Regions from separate parts of the Niveispirillum sp. BGYR6 genome, predicted to be linked through region 1. Evidence: riboswitches for the same ligand, from Rfam matches in the RefSeq annotation. Region 1 holds a riboswitch; each other region holds the start of a gene.
The links. Region 1 has a riboswitch for cobalamin ahead of PCJ49_RS14350 (TonB-dependent receptor). Riboswitches for the same ligand answer to the same signal wherever they lie in the genome.
Positions count from the first base shown of each region.

Region 1 (5,206 bases):
TGCAATAACGGGCGGCCAGGGCCAGATCATGCAGCACCACCACCACGCCGGTGCCGGCGGCGGCCAGACCGGCCAGCAGTTCCATCACATGCAACTGGTGGTGCGGGTCCAGCCCGGCGGCCGGCTCATCGGCCAGCAGCAGGGCGGGTTCCCCCGCCAGGGCGCGGGCCAGCATCACCCGCGCCCGCTCCCCGCCGGACAGGTGGGTGACGGTGCGGGCGGCCAGATGCGACACCTCGCACTGGTCCATGGCGCGGGCAATGGCGGCGCGGTCAGCCGGGCCTTCGCCGCCCCAGGGGCTGGCATGGGGCAGGCGGCCCAGGGTCACCACCCGATCCACGCGCAGCGGCCAATGGCAGGCGGCCCCCTGTTCCAGATAGCCGATGCGCCGGGCCCGGTCGGCCCTTGGCACGGCGGCCAGGGGCGTGCCATCCAGGCTGACCTGGCCGCCGGATGGCTCCAACAGCCCGGCCAGCACCGACAGCAGGGTGGATTTGCCGGCCCCGTTGGGGCCGATCAGGCCGACACATTGGCCGGCGGTAACGGCGAAATCCACCCCGGCCAGCACCGGACGGGGACCGCGTGACAGATGGATCTGGGTGGCTTCCAGCCGGCTCATCGCACATCCGCCCTTGTCCGCAGCCGCCATCCGAGACAGGGCCGCCCGCTGCATCAGAAGCGCACCTGCACGCCGCCATAGGCCGAGCGGCCGGGCGCACGATAGTTCAGCACTTCCTGATAATCCGCATCCAGCACATTATCGATGCGGCCGAACAGGCTGACCTGCTCCCAGGCCTGCCAGCGCACGGTGGCATCCAGCACGGTGGAACTGTCCAGCGTGGCGCTGCGGGCGGATGCCGTATCCAGCTGTTTGCCGGTATAGCGCAGGGCCGTGCCCAGCATCAGCGCATCGGTGACGTTCCAGTCAATGCTGGCATTGACGGTATGGTGCGGCCGGCGCGGCAGATCCCGACCGGTCACCCGGTCGGTGGCATCCAGATAGGTATAGTTGGCGGACAGCAGCAGGCTTTCCACCGGACGGGCCTGGAAGGTCAGTTCCACCCCTTGCGTCCGTGCCTTGGCGACATTCACATAGGCCGAGGTAAAGCCGATGAGATTGTCATACAGGTTGCGGAACAGGCTGGCCCCTAGCGTCACCTTGCCATCCAGCAAGGGCTGTTCAATGCCGGCATCCATGCCCTTGGCTTCCTCCGGCCGCAGCTTGGCATTGCCATAGCTGGGCTCGTAAAGCTGATAGAGCGTCGGTGCCTTGTGGGCCGTGCCATAAGACGCGCGCAGGATGGTGCCGCTCTGCGGTACCTGATAGGCGCCGGTCAGCCGGTAGGTTGCCTTGGAGCCAAAGGCGTCGTGATCATCCACCCGGCCGCCGGCGGTGACGGTCAGGTTATCCAGCAGTTCGGCCTGATATTGCAGGAAGGCCGATTTGGTGGTCACCTTGTCATCGATGCCGGGTTCCAGACCGAAGGCGGTGGTATTGGTGGTCTTGGCGGTTTCGCTATCCACCGACAGGCCGAAGGTGGCGACATCGCGGCCCAGATGCAGGTTGCCCTGGTAATCCAGCGCCTCCCGCCGGCTGTCGAAGGTGGATTTCATGTACCAGCCCGTCGGCTCGTCGAAATCACGCTGGGTGCTGGCGATGGAGGCGGCAAAATTGTTGGTGAAGCGGCCATCCAACAGGGAGAGGTCGGCGGCAGCGCGGCCCTGCCACATTTCCTTTTCCTGGGAGGCGGCACCATCGGCGCCGAACGGATCGTAATCGCTATCCAGCCAGGACCAGCCGCCGCTGACATCGAAGCGCAGCACCTCATTGGCCTGCACCGCCAGCTTGCCGCTGACGGCGCGGGCATCGCTGCCATCCTTCTCCGGCCCGATAAAGGTGCGCGAGAAGCCATCGGTATGCAGGTTGGAGGCGTTCAGCGCATAGGAAGTGCCGTTGCTGGCCCCGCTGATCCCTGCCTGCTGGCGGAAGGTGCCATAGGAACCGGCCTCCGCCAGCGCCGTGACGCGGGGGGCACCACTGCCCTGGCGGGTGATGATATTGATGACGCCGCCCATGGCGTCATTGCCATAAAGCGCGCTCTGCGGGCCTTTCAGCACCTCGATCTTCTCGATATCGCCGGTCAGCAGGCTGTTGAAATCGAATTCGTTGCCGGTGCTGGCAGCATCGTTCACCTCCACCCCGTCCACCAGCACCTTCACCATGCCGGATTCCGACCCGCGCAGCCGCACGGTGGAGGTGGCCCCAAAGCCGCCATTGCGGGAGATGGAGACGCCGGGCAGCCGCTTCAGCAGGTCCAGGGCCTGCACCTGCTGGCGGCGATCAATCTCCGCCCGGTCAATGACATCGACAGAAGCGCCGACGCGGGAAGCCTCTGTGGGCAGACGGTTGGCGCTGACGACCAGTTCCGCCAGCTCCGTGGTGGGGGCCGATTGAGCCGCCGCCGGCAGGGTGGCAAGACCAGCCAGCAACAGCGGGCCGAAAAGGGAAAGAGAGGGACGCGACATTTCTGGTTTCACTCCGCTTCGCAAAAACCTGGGTCCGGCGGAGCCTGAACCGGCGCGAAGCGGGGAACAGGAGCCTAAGCCCCGGAAAACCGCCCCAGCCGGCCCGTCAGGACCGCCGAAGCGCCAACGCGAAACGGAAAACCGTCCCACCGGGGCACCCCGCCCAATGGCCGCGCGACGCATTGCCGATGGCAGGTCTCCTGGCTTGCGGGTCGTCGCTTCCGCCCGGCCTTCCCAGTTTCCCAGTGGCCATGATGGGCATCGCTCGCCGCTTACAGTTGCGGGGGCAGCCGCGGCTCCAGGCTGTGACCAGCCCTTGCCCGCGTTCCCTTTTCACCCCCTGTTACGGGGGAACCATCGATAAGGCCGTCATACGCCGGTCATGCTTGGCAATCAAGCCACCGCACCGCCGCGCATGGCAAGGCGGCGACCGACGCATCCTATCCAAAAGATAAAACGCACACGTTGCATTGGGGCTGGTCTCTCCATGCAAAGACCGTCACAATCGGCTGACATATTGCAATGCGGAACAATCCAACACCCCGTTTCTCCCACCTTGTGCGCAGGAGACGAAATGGTGATGCTCACATTGCTCAAGTCATCCCTGAAAGCGCGCCTGGTCGTTTCAGGCATCGCTGTCTGCCTGTTGCTGGGGGCCAGCCTGATCGGTGTCACAGGATATTTGACCTACCAGGACACCAAACACCGGGTGGAAGAGACGGTACAGGAAAACAGCCAACAGTATGGGCTGATTGCCGCCGACATCATCAATCAAGCACTGCACAATGCCAATTTGATCAATGGCTTCGTGGAAGGGGCGCTGGATTCGGCCCGCCCGTCGCGGGAGATGTTGTCGGCCCAGGCCATGGGGATGGTGAATGCCAATCCGGGCATTGTCGGCGTCACAATCGCCTTTGAGCCCGACGGGCTGGATGGCAATGATGCCGGCCAGCTGGGCACACCGGGCGCCGATGCCAAGGGGCGCTTCGTGCCCTATTTCTTCCGCAAGAGCGGTGGGGGTGTGGGCATTGATGTGCTGGTGATGACGCTGGAGGCCGGGATCAAGGAATGGTACCTGGACCCGCTGGAACAGAACCGCACCCTGCTGACCGCCCCCTATATCTATCCGGTGGAAGGCAAGGATGTGCTGATGGTGACGGCCAGCGTGCCGATCCGGCGCCAGGGCAAGGCGGTGGGTATCACCACCACCGATCTGGCACTGACCGCCTTGCAAAAGCAGTTCGCCAGCTTTCGGCCGATGGGCGTGGGTGATGTGCGGCTGATCGCCCATAACAACCATTGGGTGGTGCATCCGGCGGCCGACAAGCTGAACGCCAAGGTGGAGACGCCGGGCCTCGCCCCGCTTCTGGCGGAAGCGGCCGGCAACGGCCGACCGGCCACGGCCCGGCTGACCCTGGACGGGGTGGACCGTATCGCGGTGGCCCTGCCCATCCGTTTTGCCGGTGCCGCCGAACAGTGGAGCGTGCTGGTGACGGTACCCACCGCCGTGGTGACCCAGGCGGTATGGGACAATGTGCTGCCGATGGTGTTGACCGGGCTGGTGCTGGTGGGATTGGCGGCGGCAGCCTTCGCCTGGCTGGGCCACGGACTGGCCACCCCTATCCTGAACCTGACCCAATCCATGGGCCGCATGGCCAAGGGTGATCTGGGATCAGAAATCCCCTGCCAGGGCAATGGTGACGAAATCGGCCAGATGGCCAAGGCATTGCGGGGTTTCCGGGATGGGTTGGCAGAGGCCGAGCGCCTGCGGGAAGCCGCCACCCGACGGGAAGAGGAAATGGCTGAACGTCAGCGCAGCGACCGGCTGGCCCTGGCCGACCAGTTCGAACGGGAGGTGGGCGCCCTGCTGCGACAGGTGAATGAAGCTGCCGGCCAGTTGGTCGACCAATCCAACCTGATGTCCAGCGATTGCAACGCCACCCAGCACAGTGCCGCGCTGGGGGCCGCCGCCGTGATGGAAGCCGCCTCCAACGTGCAGACGGTGGCGGCGGCGGCAGAAGAACTGCGCGCCTCCATCGCTGAAATCGGCAATCAGGTGCAGATGTCGGCCGGCGTGGCCGCGCGGGCCGCCGACGAAGCGGGTGCCGCCACCGAGACGGTGGACGCCCTGAACCAGAGCGCCGACCGCATCGGTGCCGTGGTCGGGCTGATTTCGGAAATTGCCAGCCAGACCAACCTGTTGGCGCTGAATGCTACCATTGAGGCGGCGCGCGCGGGAGAGGCCGGCAAGGGCTTTGCCGTGGTGGCGGCAGAGGTGAAGAATCTGGCGACCCAGACCGCCAAGGCGACGGAGGAAATCGCCGAACTGGTGGCCAATATCCGCAGCAGTTCCGGCGAAGCCGTGAAAGCCATCCAGGGCATTGCCGCCACCATCCGGTCGATTAATGAGACCTCCACCGCCATTGCCGGTGCCGTGGAGGAACAGACGGCGGCAACGCAGGAGATTGCGCGCAATGTGACGGAGGCATCACGCGGCACCGATGATGCCTCGCGCGCCATCCAGGGTATTGCCGACAGGGTGGTGCAGGTGACGGAGGCCGCGGCCATGGCGTTGAGCAGCGCCACCGATGTGCGTGGGCACGCCACCCAGGCGGATGGGGAAACCCACGGCTTCCTGCGCCGCATTCGGGAGGGGTGACGCCAAGCGGGACTGGACCGG
Region 1 is NZ_JANLNL010000006.1:76,335-81,540, reverse strand. Features, by position in the region: gene PCJ49_RS14355 (ABC transporter ATP-binding protein) at 1-619, opposite strand, end outside; gene PCJ49_RS14350 (TonB-dependent receptor) at 673-2,526, opposite strand; cobalamin riboswitch at 2,699-2,900, opposite strand; gene PCJ49_RS14345 (methyl-accepting chemotaxis protein) at 3,107-5,185, shown strand.

Region 2 (5,206 bases), on a different contig from region 1:
ACAGCCGGTCATAATATTGGTTCACCCGGCCCCCCACCGCCTGCACGGCCAGCCGCATCGGCTTGCCGGCCACGGCGACATGGCCCTTCACCCGCAGAATGCCATGGTCACGGGCCAGCGCCTCAATCCGGGCGGTCAGAGCGGCGGCATCGGCCAGCGGCGGCACGGGCACGACCACGCTGTCGAAATCATCATGATCATGGTCTTCTTCCGCGTCATGATGGGTGCGGCGGTTTTCGATATCCTGCTCCGTCGCCAGCCCCAGGCCCAGCAGCAGGTCAGGCGAAACCCTTCCTTCCACGGCAGGGATGATGCCGACACCGCGCGGCAGGGCGCGTTCCACGGCGGCACGGGCGCGGGCCTGGCCCGCCGCGTCCAGCAAATCATCCTTGGTCAGCACCACCAGATCGGCACAGGCAATCTGGTCGCCAAACACCTCTTCCAGCGGGTTGTCATGGTCCAGCGCCGGGTCGGCGGCGCGCTGGCTTTCCAGGGCGGCCAGATCGCCGGCCACCTGACCATCGGCCAGGGCAGCACCATCCACCACGGCCACCACGGCATCCACCGTCACCCTGCCCTTGATCGCCGGCCAGTTGAAGGCCTGCACCAGCGGTTTGGGCAGGGCCAGACCGCTGGTTTCAATCAGGATATGCTCGACCGCCGGCTGGCGGGACAGCAGCACATCCAGCGTGGGCGCAAAATCATCGGCCACGGTGCAGCACAGGCAGCCATTGGCCAGTTCGACGATATTTTCATCCGGGCAGGTCTCATCCCCACAGCCCTTCAACAGCGCACCATCCACGCCGACATCGCCGAATTCATTGACGATCACCGCCAGCCGCCGCCCGCCGGCATTGCCCAGCAGGTGGCGCACCAGGGTGGTTTTGCCGGCACCCAGAAAGCCGGTGATGATGGTGCAGGGCACCTTGTTGAGATTGCTCATGGTTTTGGACTTTCAACCGGCAGCGATGGGGGCGGGGAAGGCGGGCAGGCGGGCGATCAGCCCCTTTTTCAGGGCGGGCGGACGGGTGCGCCAGGGCAGCAACCCATCCTGCGATTCCGCCAGCAGCCGGGCGGCGGCCAGCAGGTCGGCGGGGCCGCTGGCCGGGTCAATCTCCCCGAACAGATATTGCCAGCGCCCGGCACATTGCAGCGCGGCCGACGGGCCACGGTTGCAGTTGCCCAGGCAATCCACCACCTGCACCGCCACGTCATTGGGCTGGCTGTCGCACAGGCCGCGCGCCAGCACGGCCCCCGGTCGTTGGTCGGGGGCCAAGTCCGGCGGCGCATCAGGCCCCCGGCAGGAACGGCAGACGGACACCACGGGCCGAACCGGCCCGGCATCTGCTGCAATCATCATCTGGTCGGTCATCTTCCCCGTATCCGGCCGTTCTTTCCAGGGATGCCGGACAGGGAAGCACCGCGATCAAGGCGGCTCCATCGGCGCAGGCAGAAAGCTGGCCGACCGGCACCGGGGCACCCCGCCCGAAACCGTCCCTGACGCGCGGCAGGTCTCCTGGCTCATGGGTCATCACCTGTTCCGCCTTCCCGGTTCCGGTAAAGAACCAGTGGCCTGGATGAAACAGGCTCGCCACACACAGTTGCGGGGGCAGCCACGGTCGCCGATGTGCCCGTCCCGCTTATCGGATTGGGCAAAACATCAGGTCCGTGTTCCCTTTTAACGCCGACCGGGTTGCACAGGCCCGGCCGACGACCGGCGCAATTGGCAATAGACCGGATGGCAGAGGCGCTTGTCAATCATCCCGGCTTGGCCCCATAGTGGCGGCGCATTCCAACGGTTGCCGGATTCAATACCGGCATGAAAAGGGAACGCGGTCGGCCGGACCCCATCCGGTTACAAGCCGCGGCTGCCCCCGCAACTGTGTGCGGCGAGCGTTCGGTCCATTCAGGCCACTGGTTTTCATGCTTGAAAACCGGGAAGGCGGACCTGACGCGCCATCAGCCGCAAGCCAGGAGACCTGCCGCTGGAACCATAGCCGCAACCGTCCTCGGAGGGAGGACGTAAGAGGAGGAAGTATGTCGTTTCAATTCCGCTGCACCGCTGGCTGCGGTGCCGCCCTGGCGGCCAGCCTGATCGCCACGCTGCCGGCCCATGCCCATCACATGATGGATGGCAAGCTGCCGGCCACCTTCATGCAGGGGCTGCTGTCCGGCCTGGGCCATCCGGTGATCGGGCTGGACCATCTGGCCTTCACCCTGGCCGCCGGTCTGGCCGTGGCCGCCGCCGGCCTGCCGCTGCTGCTGCCGGTGCTGTTCGTTGCGATCTCCTGCATTGGCGTGGGGCTGCATGTGGCGGGTGTCAACCTGCCGGCATCCGAACTGCTGGTGGCGCTGTCGGTGCTGACGGCCGGCAGTGTGATTGCCAGCGGGCGCAAGCTGCCGGTCGCATTCTGGGCCGCCTTGTTCGCCTTTGCCGGCCTGTTCCATGGCTATGCCTATGGCGAGTCGATCTATGGTGCGGAGGCGACGCCGATTGCGTCATATCTGCTGGGTCTCGCGGTGATTCAGTCCCTCATTGCCGTGGGGGCGGCGCTGGCCCTGCGCAACCGCGCCTGGATCGCCGGCCTGTTCCCGCGTTTGGCGGGCGGTTTGGTGGCCCTGGTCGGGCTGGCGGTGCTGGCGACGCAGGTTTGAAAAACTGTTCCAGTATTTTGTGTGTCAGCGCTTCCTCCCCGTCATCCCGGCGAAAGCCGGGACCTAGGGCCACAAGATCGACGTCAACGCCTGTTGATTGATCCGGCTGAAAGGTGGGGCGCGTTGCCCCTGGGTCCCGGCTTGCGCCGGGATGACGGGGAAGGGGTGAACGGATATGTCACTCAAGGCCGGGCCGCTCCCATAGCGCCCGGCCTTTTCTGTCGCATTGTTTTGTTATGTTATAATGTATAAATCGAAGCGAGTTTACCCACGGCAAGGCGGGAGAGCGGTGGCCATGGCCGATGCCCTGATCGAAATTGACAATCTGCGCCATTCCATTGGCGGGCGGGATATCCTGTCTGTTCCGGCGCTGCATCTGGCCAAGGGGCAGCATGGTCTGCTGCTGGGCCCCAGCGGCAGCGGCAAGACCACGCTGCTGAACCTGCTGGCGGGGCTGTTGCCGGTGATGGCGGGCAGTTTCAAGCTGCTGGGCCAGGATATGCGCCAGTTGGGCCCCGCGGGGCTGGATCGGTTACGGGCCCAGCATATCGGCATCGTTTTCCAGCAACTTCATTTGATCGAGGCGGTGACCATCGCCGACAATCTGCGGCTGGCCCAGACGCTGGCCGGTCATGCGGTGGATGAGGCGGTGATCAAGGAACTGCTCTCCCGCGTCGGGCTGGGGGACCGGGCCAAGGCCCGCCCGTCCGACCTGTCGCAGGGGGAACGCCAGCGGGTGGCGGTGGCCCGCGCCCTGGTAAACCGCCCGGCCCTGCTGCTGGCGGACGAGCCGACCAGCGCGCTGGATGATGAGAATTGCGCCGCCGCCCTGGACCTGCTGTTGCAGCAGGCCGATCTGAGCGGTGCCACCCTGCTGATCGCCACGCATGACCAGCGGTTGACGGTGCGGGTGCCGGTGGCCCTGCGCCTGACCAAGCCGGAAGGGATGGCAGCATGAACATGCTCACCCTCAGCCTGGCCTATCTGCGCCAGCGGGCGCTGACCAGCCTGTTGAACCTGCTGCTGCTGGCCCTGGGTGTGGCCACCATCAGCTTTCTGTTGATGCTGGACCGGCGGATCGAGGATCGGTTGGCCCGCGATGTCGCCGGTTTCGACATGGTGGTGGGGGCCAAGGGCAGCCCGCTGCAACTGGTGATGTCCGCCCTGCTGCATATCGATACGCCGACGGGCAATGTGCCGCTGTCGGCGCTGGACACCCTGCGTGCCAACCGGCTGGTGCGCGAAGTGGTGCCGGTGGCGCTGGGCGATAATTACCAGGGCTATCGCATCGTCGGCACGGAACCCGCCTATATCGACCATTATGGCGGCAAGCTGGCCCAGGGTCAGCTCTTCGCCCAGCCGATGGAAGCCGTGCTGGGGGCCACGGCGGCGGCCACAGCCGGCCTGAAAATTGGCGACAGCTTTGCCGGCAGCCACGGCCTGACGGCGGGTGGGGAGGTGCATTCCTTTGCCCCCTACAAGGTGGTGGGCATTCTGGCCCCCACCGGCAGTGTGCTGGACCGGCTGGTGCTGACCCCGGTGGCCAGTGTCTGGGCCGTGCATGAGCATCACCACCATCATCATCATGATGGCGATGATCATGACGAGGATGGGGACGCCGATGGCGATCATGACCATGATCACGACCATGCCATGGCCGGGGCGGATCATGATGAAGACCACGACCATGATCATGATGCCAAGGAAGAGCCGGGCCATGAGCCGCACCGGGAGGTGACGGCCCTGCTGGTGCGCTATGCCACGCCGCTGGCCGCCGCCCGCCTGCCGCGGGAGATCAATACCGGCACCGACATGCAGGCGGCCAGCCCGGCGACGGAGATGCTGCGCCTGCGCTCCCTGCTGGGGATCGGGGTGGATACGATGAAGCTGTTTGGCGGGGTGCTGGTGCTGGCGGCTGCCCTTGGCACCTTCATCGCCCTTGCCAATTCGTTGCAGGAACGCCGATATGATCTGGCGATCATGCGCACGCTGGGGGCCACCCGGTCGCGCATCCTGGGCCAGATATTGACAGAGGCATTGCTGGTTGGCGGGGCAGGGGCTTTACTGGGCTTCGGGCTTGCCCATCTGGGGATGGTGCTGATGGGTCGCTTCTCCGCCCAGGCGCGTGACCTGGGGCTGGCGGTGCCGTCGATGGGGCTGGTCGATCTCTGGCCGCTGGCTTTGGCGCTGGGCACGGCGCTGCTGGCGGCGTTGCTGCCGGCAATCCGGGCCTATCGCGGGGATGTGGCGCGCATGTTGGCGCAACGCTGAGGGAGTGTGCGGGTTATGGCTGGATGCAAGCGTTGGGCGGGGTTGGCCCTGGGCGGGTTGTTGATGCTGGCCGGTGCCGGCACAGCGTCGGCCTTCAAAGAGGTGAAAGACCCCAATCTGGCCGCCAAGGCGAGTGATGCCAACCAGCCGGGCGCCATCCCCCGCGCCACGCTGGGTTGGGACCGCATCGCCAATGTGCGGGAGGTGGACAAGATCATCAAACAGGTCTCCCGCCCTGTCGCCCTGTTCGGCAAGGAGGTGGCGGCCCTGGATGGCAAGC
Region 2 is NZ_JANLNL010000001.1:306,193-311,398, forward strand. Features, by position in the region: gene cobW (cobalamin biosynthesis protein CobW) at 1-943, opposite strand, end outside; gene PCJ49_RS01300 (DUF1636 domain-containing protein) at 956-1,372, opposite strand; cobalamin riboswitch at 1,489-1,734, opposite strand; cobalamin riboswitch at 1,780-2,002, shown strand; gene PCJ49_RS01305 (HupE/UreJ family protein) at 2,038-2,655, shown strand; gene PCJ49_RS01310 (ATP-binding cassette domain-containing protein) at 2,951-3,613, shown strand; gene PCJ49_RS01315 (ABC transporter permease) at 3,610-4,926, shown strand; gene PCJ49_RS01320 (DUF3299 domain-containing protein) at 4,942-5,206, shown strand, end outside.
Region 2: linked by a shared signal. The riboswitch ahead of PCJ49_RS01305 (HupE/UreJ family protein) and the one ahead of PCJ49_RS14350 (TonB-dependent receptor) in region 1 are both predicted to bind cobalamin.

Region 3 (5,206 bases), on a different contig from region 1:
GCTGGGTTTCCCCTACTGGTCGCTGTCAGCCTATCTGAAGCACAAGACCAAAAAGGCCGTCGAATTCATTGGCGATTACGAAACCGCGCTGACCGACGAAGCGCGGCGGCGGCAGGTGGATGGCGTCATCTGCGGCCATATCCACCATGCCGAAATGCGCGACATGGACGGTGTTCTCTATGTGAATGATGGGGACTGGGTCGAATCATGTACCGCACTGGTGGAACACATGGACGGGCGGCTGGAAATCCTGCGCTGGGCGGATATTGTCGCCTCCCGCACGGCGATGAAGGCGGCAGCGTGAAGCTGTTGATCGTCACGGATGCCTGGCATCCGCAGGTCAACGGCGTCGTGCGCACCCTGACGACGACGCGGGCCGAACTGGAACGGCTGGGCCATCGGGTGGAGGTGATCTCCCCCGACCGGTTCCGCACCATCCCCATGCCGACATATCCGGAAATCCGCCTCGCCCTGGCCCCCGGCCGGCGGGTGCGGCAGATGATTGAGGCGGCCCAGCCCGACGCCATCCATATCGCCACCGAAGGGCCGCTGGGCTTCGCCGCCCGGCGTTACTGCCTGAAACGCGGCCTGCCCTTTACCACCGCCTATCACACCCGTTTCCCGGAATATGTGCGGGATCGCGCGCCAGTGCCGCTGCGCCTTTCCTATGCCTTTGTGCGGCGGTTCCATTCGCCAGCCCATTCGGTGATGGTGGCCACCGCCAGCATTGAGGCTGATCTGGTGCAGCGCGGCTTCACCAATATTCGCCGATGGTCGCGCGGGGTGGATACCGAGCTGTTCCGCCCGCGCGACAAGAGCCTGTTCGACCATCTGCCCCGCCCCGTCTTCATCTCGGTCGGCCGGGTGGCGGTGGAAAAGAATATTGAGGCGTTCCTGTCGCTGGACCTGCCCGGTTCCAAGGTGGTGGTGGGCGACGGGCCGCAGCGGGCGGAGCTGCAGGCCAAATATCCCGGCGTCATCTTTGTCGGCGCCAAGCATGGTGAGGAGCTGGCCCGGCATTATGCCGCCGCCGATGCCTTCGTCTTCCCCTCGCGCACCGACACGTTCGGGCTGGTGCTGCTGGAGGCGCTGGCCAGCGGCCTGCCGGTGGCGGCCTTCCCCGTGCCCGGCCCGCTGGATGTGATCGGCAGCCATCCGGCCGGTGTGCTGGATACGGATCTGCGCCGCGCCTGCCTGAAGGCGCTGGAAATTGATCCCGCGCTGTGTCGCGACCATGCGCTGACCTTCTCCTGGCAGGCCTGTGCCCGCCAGTTCCTGGCCAACCTGCGCCCCTTCACGCCGGAAGGCTTGGCCGATCAGGCGGCTTGATCGCGATCCGCCTTGGCTCACGCCATCACGGGCCGGCGCGGCATAATCTGCCGTTGCCGGCCCGTTTTGATTCGGTTATGCCTAAAGCCGGTGGCGCTTAACCTTTCATGCCACCAACCATCAACACGCCGGTACCGGGAACACAGTGCGGGTCATCTGACCCAAATCTGCGGCTATCCCTGTAACTGTAAGCGGCGAGCGTGACAGACGGGCGGGGCCGCAACCCCGCAGCCACTGGGCACCCCCTGAAAGGGGCCATGCCTGGGAAGGTGTCTGTCAGGCGATGACCCGCGAGCCAGGAGACCGACCGGCGCTGTGTCGCTCTCTGCTTTGGCTCAGGGGTTGGCCGGGGCACGGGTTCACTCTCGTCTTGAGCGACGACCGAGCGGCGGGGGCCGCATCGGAACGTGCCGACGGGTGCCTGGCAACAGGCGCGTCCGACCGCTGGCGCGCGCCTGTTCGCCTGCCGGCGAGATGCCCCCTGCCCTGTTGCAGTGTCGCCAGACGGGGCTGTCGTCGGGGCTTGGACCCGCGCGGCGAAACAGTGCCGGGAACGCGATCTGTAACAGTTTCGGAACAGTAATTAACTCCCGCGGACGGGAGCGAATGTTACGGCAACTGAATGATCGCGCTCATGCATTGTGGGGAACCAATGACAAATAACCAGGTATCCCGGCTGGCCCTGATGGCCCTGGCCGGTCTCACCACCCTGCCCGCCGCTGCCACCGTGGAGATGGCGCCGACCGAGGAAATCATCGTCACCGGCCGTTCGCTGGAGGAAACGCTGCCCCAGGAACTGGCCGCCTATGGCAGTGATCTTGAAATCATCGGCGAACGGCAGATCAAGGAAGGGGGCTTCCGCGATGTTTCCCAGGCCCTGCAGATGCTGACCCCCGGCCTTTACCTGATGCCGCATTCCGGCCCCTTCTCCTATCTCGATATCTCGCTGCAGGGGTCGCGCACCCAGGATGTGCTGTGGCTGGTGGATGGGGTGCGCATCAATAACCGGCTTTACGGCACCACCACGCCGGCCGACACGCTGCCGGCCAGCATGGTGGAACGGATCGAGGTGCTGAAGGGCGGGCAAAGCCTGTTCTTCGGCACCCAGGCCGCCGCCGGCGCCATCAATGTGGTGACGCGCGGCTTCAGCGACACGCCGGACGGGCAGGCCAATATCGGCTTTGACACGCGCGGCACCTATCATCTGGATGGCTATGTCCGGGGCCGCATTGATGCGCATAAGCTGGTGCTTTACGCCACCAAGGAAAAGGCGGAGGGCTATCGCCCCTATACGGTGATGCAGCCCAGCGCCACCCAGCGCGACCGCGGCTTTGATGTCCGCTCCGCCGGGCTGAAATATGGCACGGAACTGGCCGAAGACCTGTCGCTGGAACTGTCCTATCAGCATACCGACGCCAAGGTGGATTTCGCCACCCCGGCCCGCACCTTGCTGAATTACAATGACCGGGACGAGGAGATTGCCAGCCTGCGGCTGGATTACACGCCGACCGGCATCGCCCAGTTCTTCCTGAAAGGCTATTTCCATGATTGGGATACGAAATACGCCAATATCCAGAACAGCCTGACCGGCGGCCCGCCAGTGGTGATCAACCCGCCCGGCACCTATTGGGGCTATCGGGATTACGGGGTGAACGGGGTGCTGAAACTGGCCCTGCATCGCGGCGTGGATTACCTGCTGGGCTATGATTTCCAGAATTTCCATGGCCGCGATGATGTACTGCTGATCGCTGGCAAAACCGAACAGGTTCATGCCGGCATCCTGCAAATCCGCAGCAATGATGATCTCTCCAGCGATCTGAAGCTGGCGGCCGGCGTCCGCTATAACCACACCGATGCCGCCGACAGCACGGTGTGGAATGTCAGCGGCCGCTATGATTTCAGCGAGGCGCTTTATCTGGAGGGGGTGGGCGGCACCTCCTTCCTGTTGCCCAGTGCTGAACAATTATTCGCGGTTGATCCCTGCTGCGCACGCGGTAACCCGAAGCTGGCCCCCGAGCGCAGCCTGTCCGCTAACCTGTCGCTGGGCGGTGCGCTGGAAACGGCGGGCCGGATCACCTGGCAGGTGACCGGCTTTGCCCGCCGCATCAATAACCTGATCACCGACAGCTACAGCAACCCCGCCTTCCCGGACGGGATTTACATCAATGAAGACCGCAAGGTGCAGGTGCGCGGCGGGGAGTTCCAGGTCGGCTGGCAGCCGGATACGGATTGGCGGCTGGATGCCAGCTATACCCATACCCGCTCCCGCAACCAGGGGTCCGACCAGCAACGCGACCGCATCCCGACGGATTTCGCCAAGGCCGGTATCTCCTATCAACCGGTCGACCGGCTTTTCGGTGCCGATCTGGCGGTAAGCTGGACCGGGGATAGCTGGCAGACAGTCAGCGGCTTTGGTCGGCGTAATTACGGCAACCATGTCGTCACCGATCTGGGGGCCCATCTGTTCCTGGACAGTGAGCGGCGGCACCGGCTGGGGGTACGGCTGGAAAACCTGTTTGATGAAGAATACTCCACCCGGCTGGGCAGTGCGGCGGCCGATGCCGGCGGGCGCTTCCTTTATGGTTATCGCGGGGTGCCGCGCACCCTGCATGTCAATTACGGCGTCCATTTCTGATGCCGGCCAGCCTTGTGCACAAGCGTCGCCCGCCGCCCGCCCATTGGCGGGCGGCGGTGCTGCGCGCCACCGTCTGGGCCCATCGCTGGTTGGGCGTGGGCCTGGGCCTGGTCATGCTGGTCTGGTGCCTGTCCGGCTTTGTCATGATGTATGTCGATTATCCACGGCTGACGGCGGAGGAACGTCGGCTGGGCCTTGCCCCCCTGGACCTGAGCCAGCCGCTGGCCGACCTGTCCGCCAGCCTGCCGGCGGAAACCCCATTGGCCGGCTTCCGCCTGGAAATGCTGGGCGACCGGCCGGTGCTGCGCCTGCAACCCGTCGGCGGGCGCGGCCCCCGGCCAGGGGAACAGATGCGGGCAACACCCCTGCTGCTGGACGCCGTGACCGGCCAGTCGGTGGCCGCGCTGACGGCAGAACAGGTGGTGACACTGGCCAATGATGCCGCCCGGCGCAGCGGCATTGCCGGCAGGGCAGAGGCCGCCGAGCTGATCGAGGCGGACCAATGGACGGTGCAGAATGCCCGGCGCCACCAGCCGCTCTACAAGGTGCCCTTCAATGATGCCGCCGGCAGCGTGCTCTATGTCGCCGGGGCCAGCGGGGAACGGGTGCAGCAGACAACCCGCTGGGAACGGTTCTGGGGCTGGCTGGGGGCGGTGCCGCACTGGCTCTACCCCACCTTGCTACGCCAGCAGCCGGTGCTGTGGACGCAGGTGGTGATCTGGCTGTCGCTGGCCGGCTGTTTCCTCACCCTGGCCGGGATCATCATCGGGCTGGTGCGGCTGCGGCGGCGGGATGGCAGCCTGTCCATCCCCTATCGCGGCCTGTGGCGCTGGCACCATGTCAGCGGGCTGGTGGCCGGGCTGCTCACCCTTTCCTGGGTGGCATCGGGCCTGCTCTCCATGAACCCCTGGGGGCTGCTGGACAGCGAAGCCGGTGGCCAGTGGCGGGGCCGGCTGGCCGGCACGCTGACGGGGGTTGATGCCGCCCATGCCCTGGCGCTGGCCCCCGGTCTGGCCCTGCCCCCCGATACGGTGATGCTGGAGGCGGTGCCGCTGGGCGGACGGCTGCACCTGACGGCGGTGACGCGGGATGGTCTGATCCAGCGCTTCGATGCGGGGGGACGGCCCGCCCCCCTGACGGAAGCAGACATCAGCGATGCCATCACCACCAGCAGCACCCGCATTGCGGAACTGACCCTGCTGAGCGAACCGGACGATTATTATTACGCGCATAAGGGCATTG
Region 3 is NZ_JANLNL010000002.1:781,848-787,053, forward strand. Features, by position in the region: gene PCJ49_RS07635 (UDP-2,3-diacylglucosamine diphosphatase) at 1-304, shown strand, start outside; gene PCJ49_RS07640 (glycosyltransferase family 1 protein) at 301-1,329, shown strand; cobalamin riboswitch at 1,401-1,656, shown strand; gene PCJ49_RS07645 (TonB-dependent receptor) at 1,982-3,964, shown strand; gene PCJ49_RS07650 (PepSY domain-containing protein) at 3,964-5,206, shown strand, end outside.
Region 3: linked by a shared signal. The riboswitch ahead of PCJ49_RS07645 (TonB-dependent receptor) and the one ahead of PCJ49_RS14350 (TonB-dependent receptor) in region 1 are both predicted to bind cobalamin.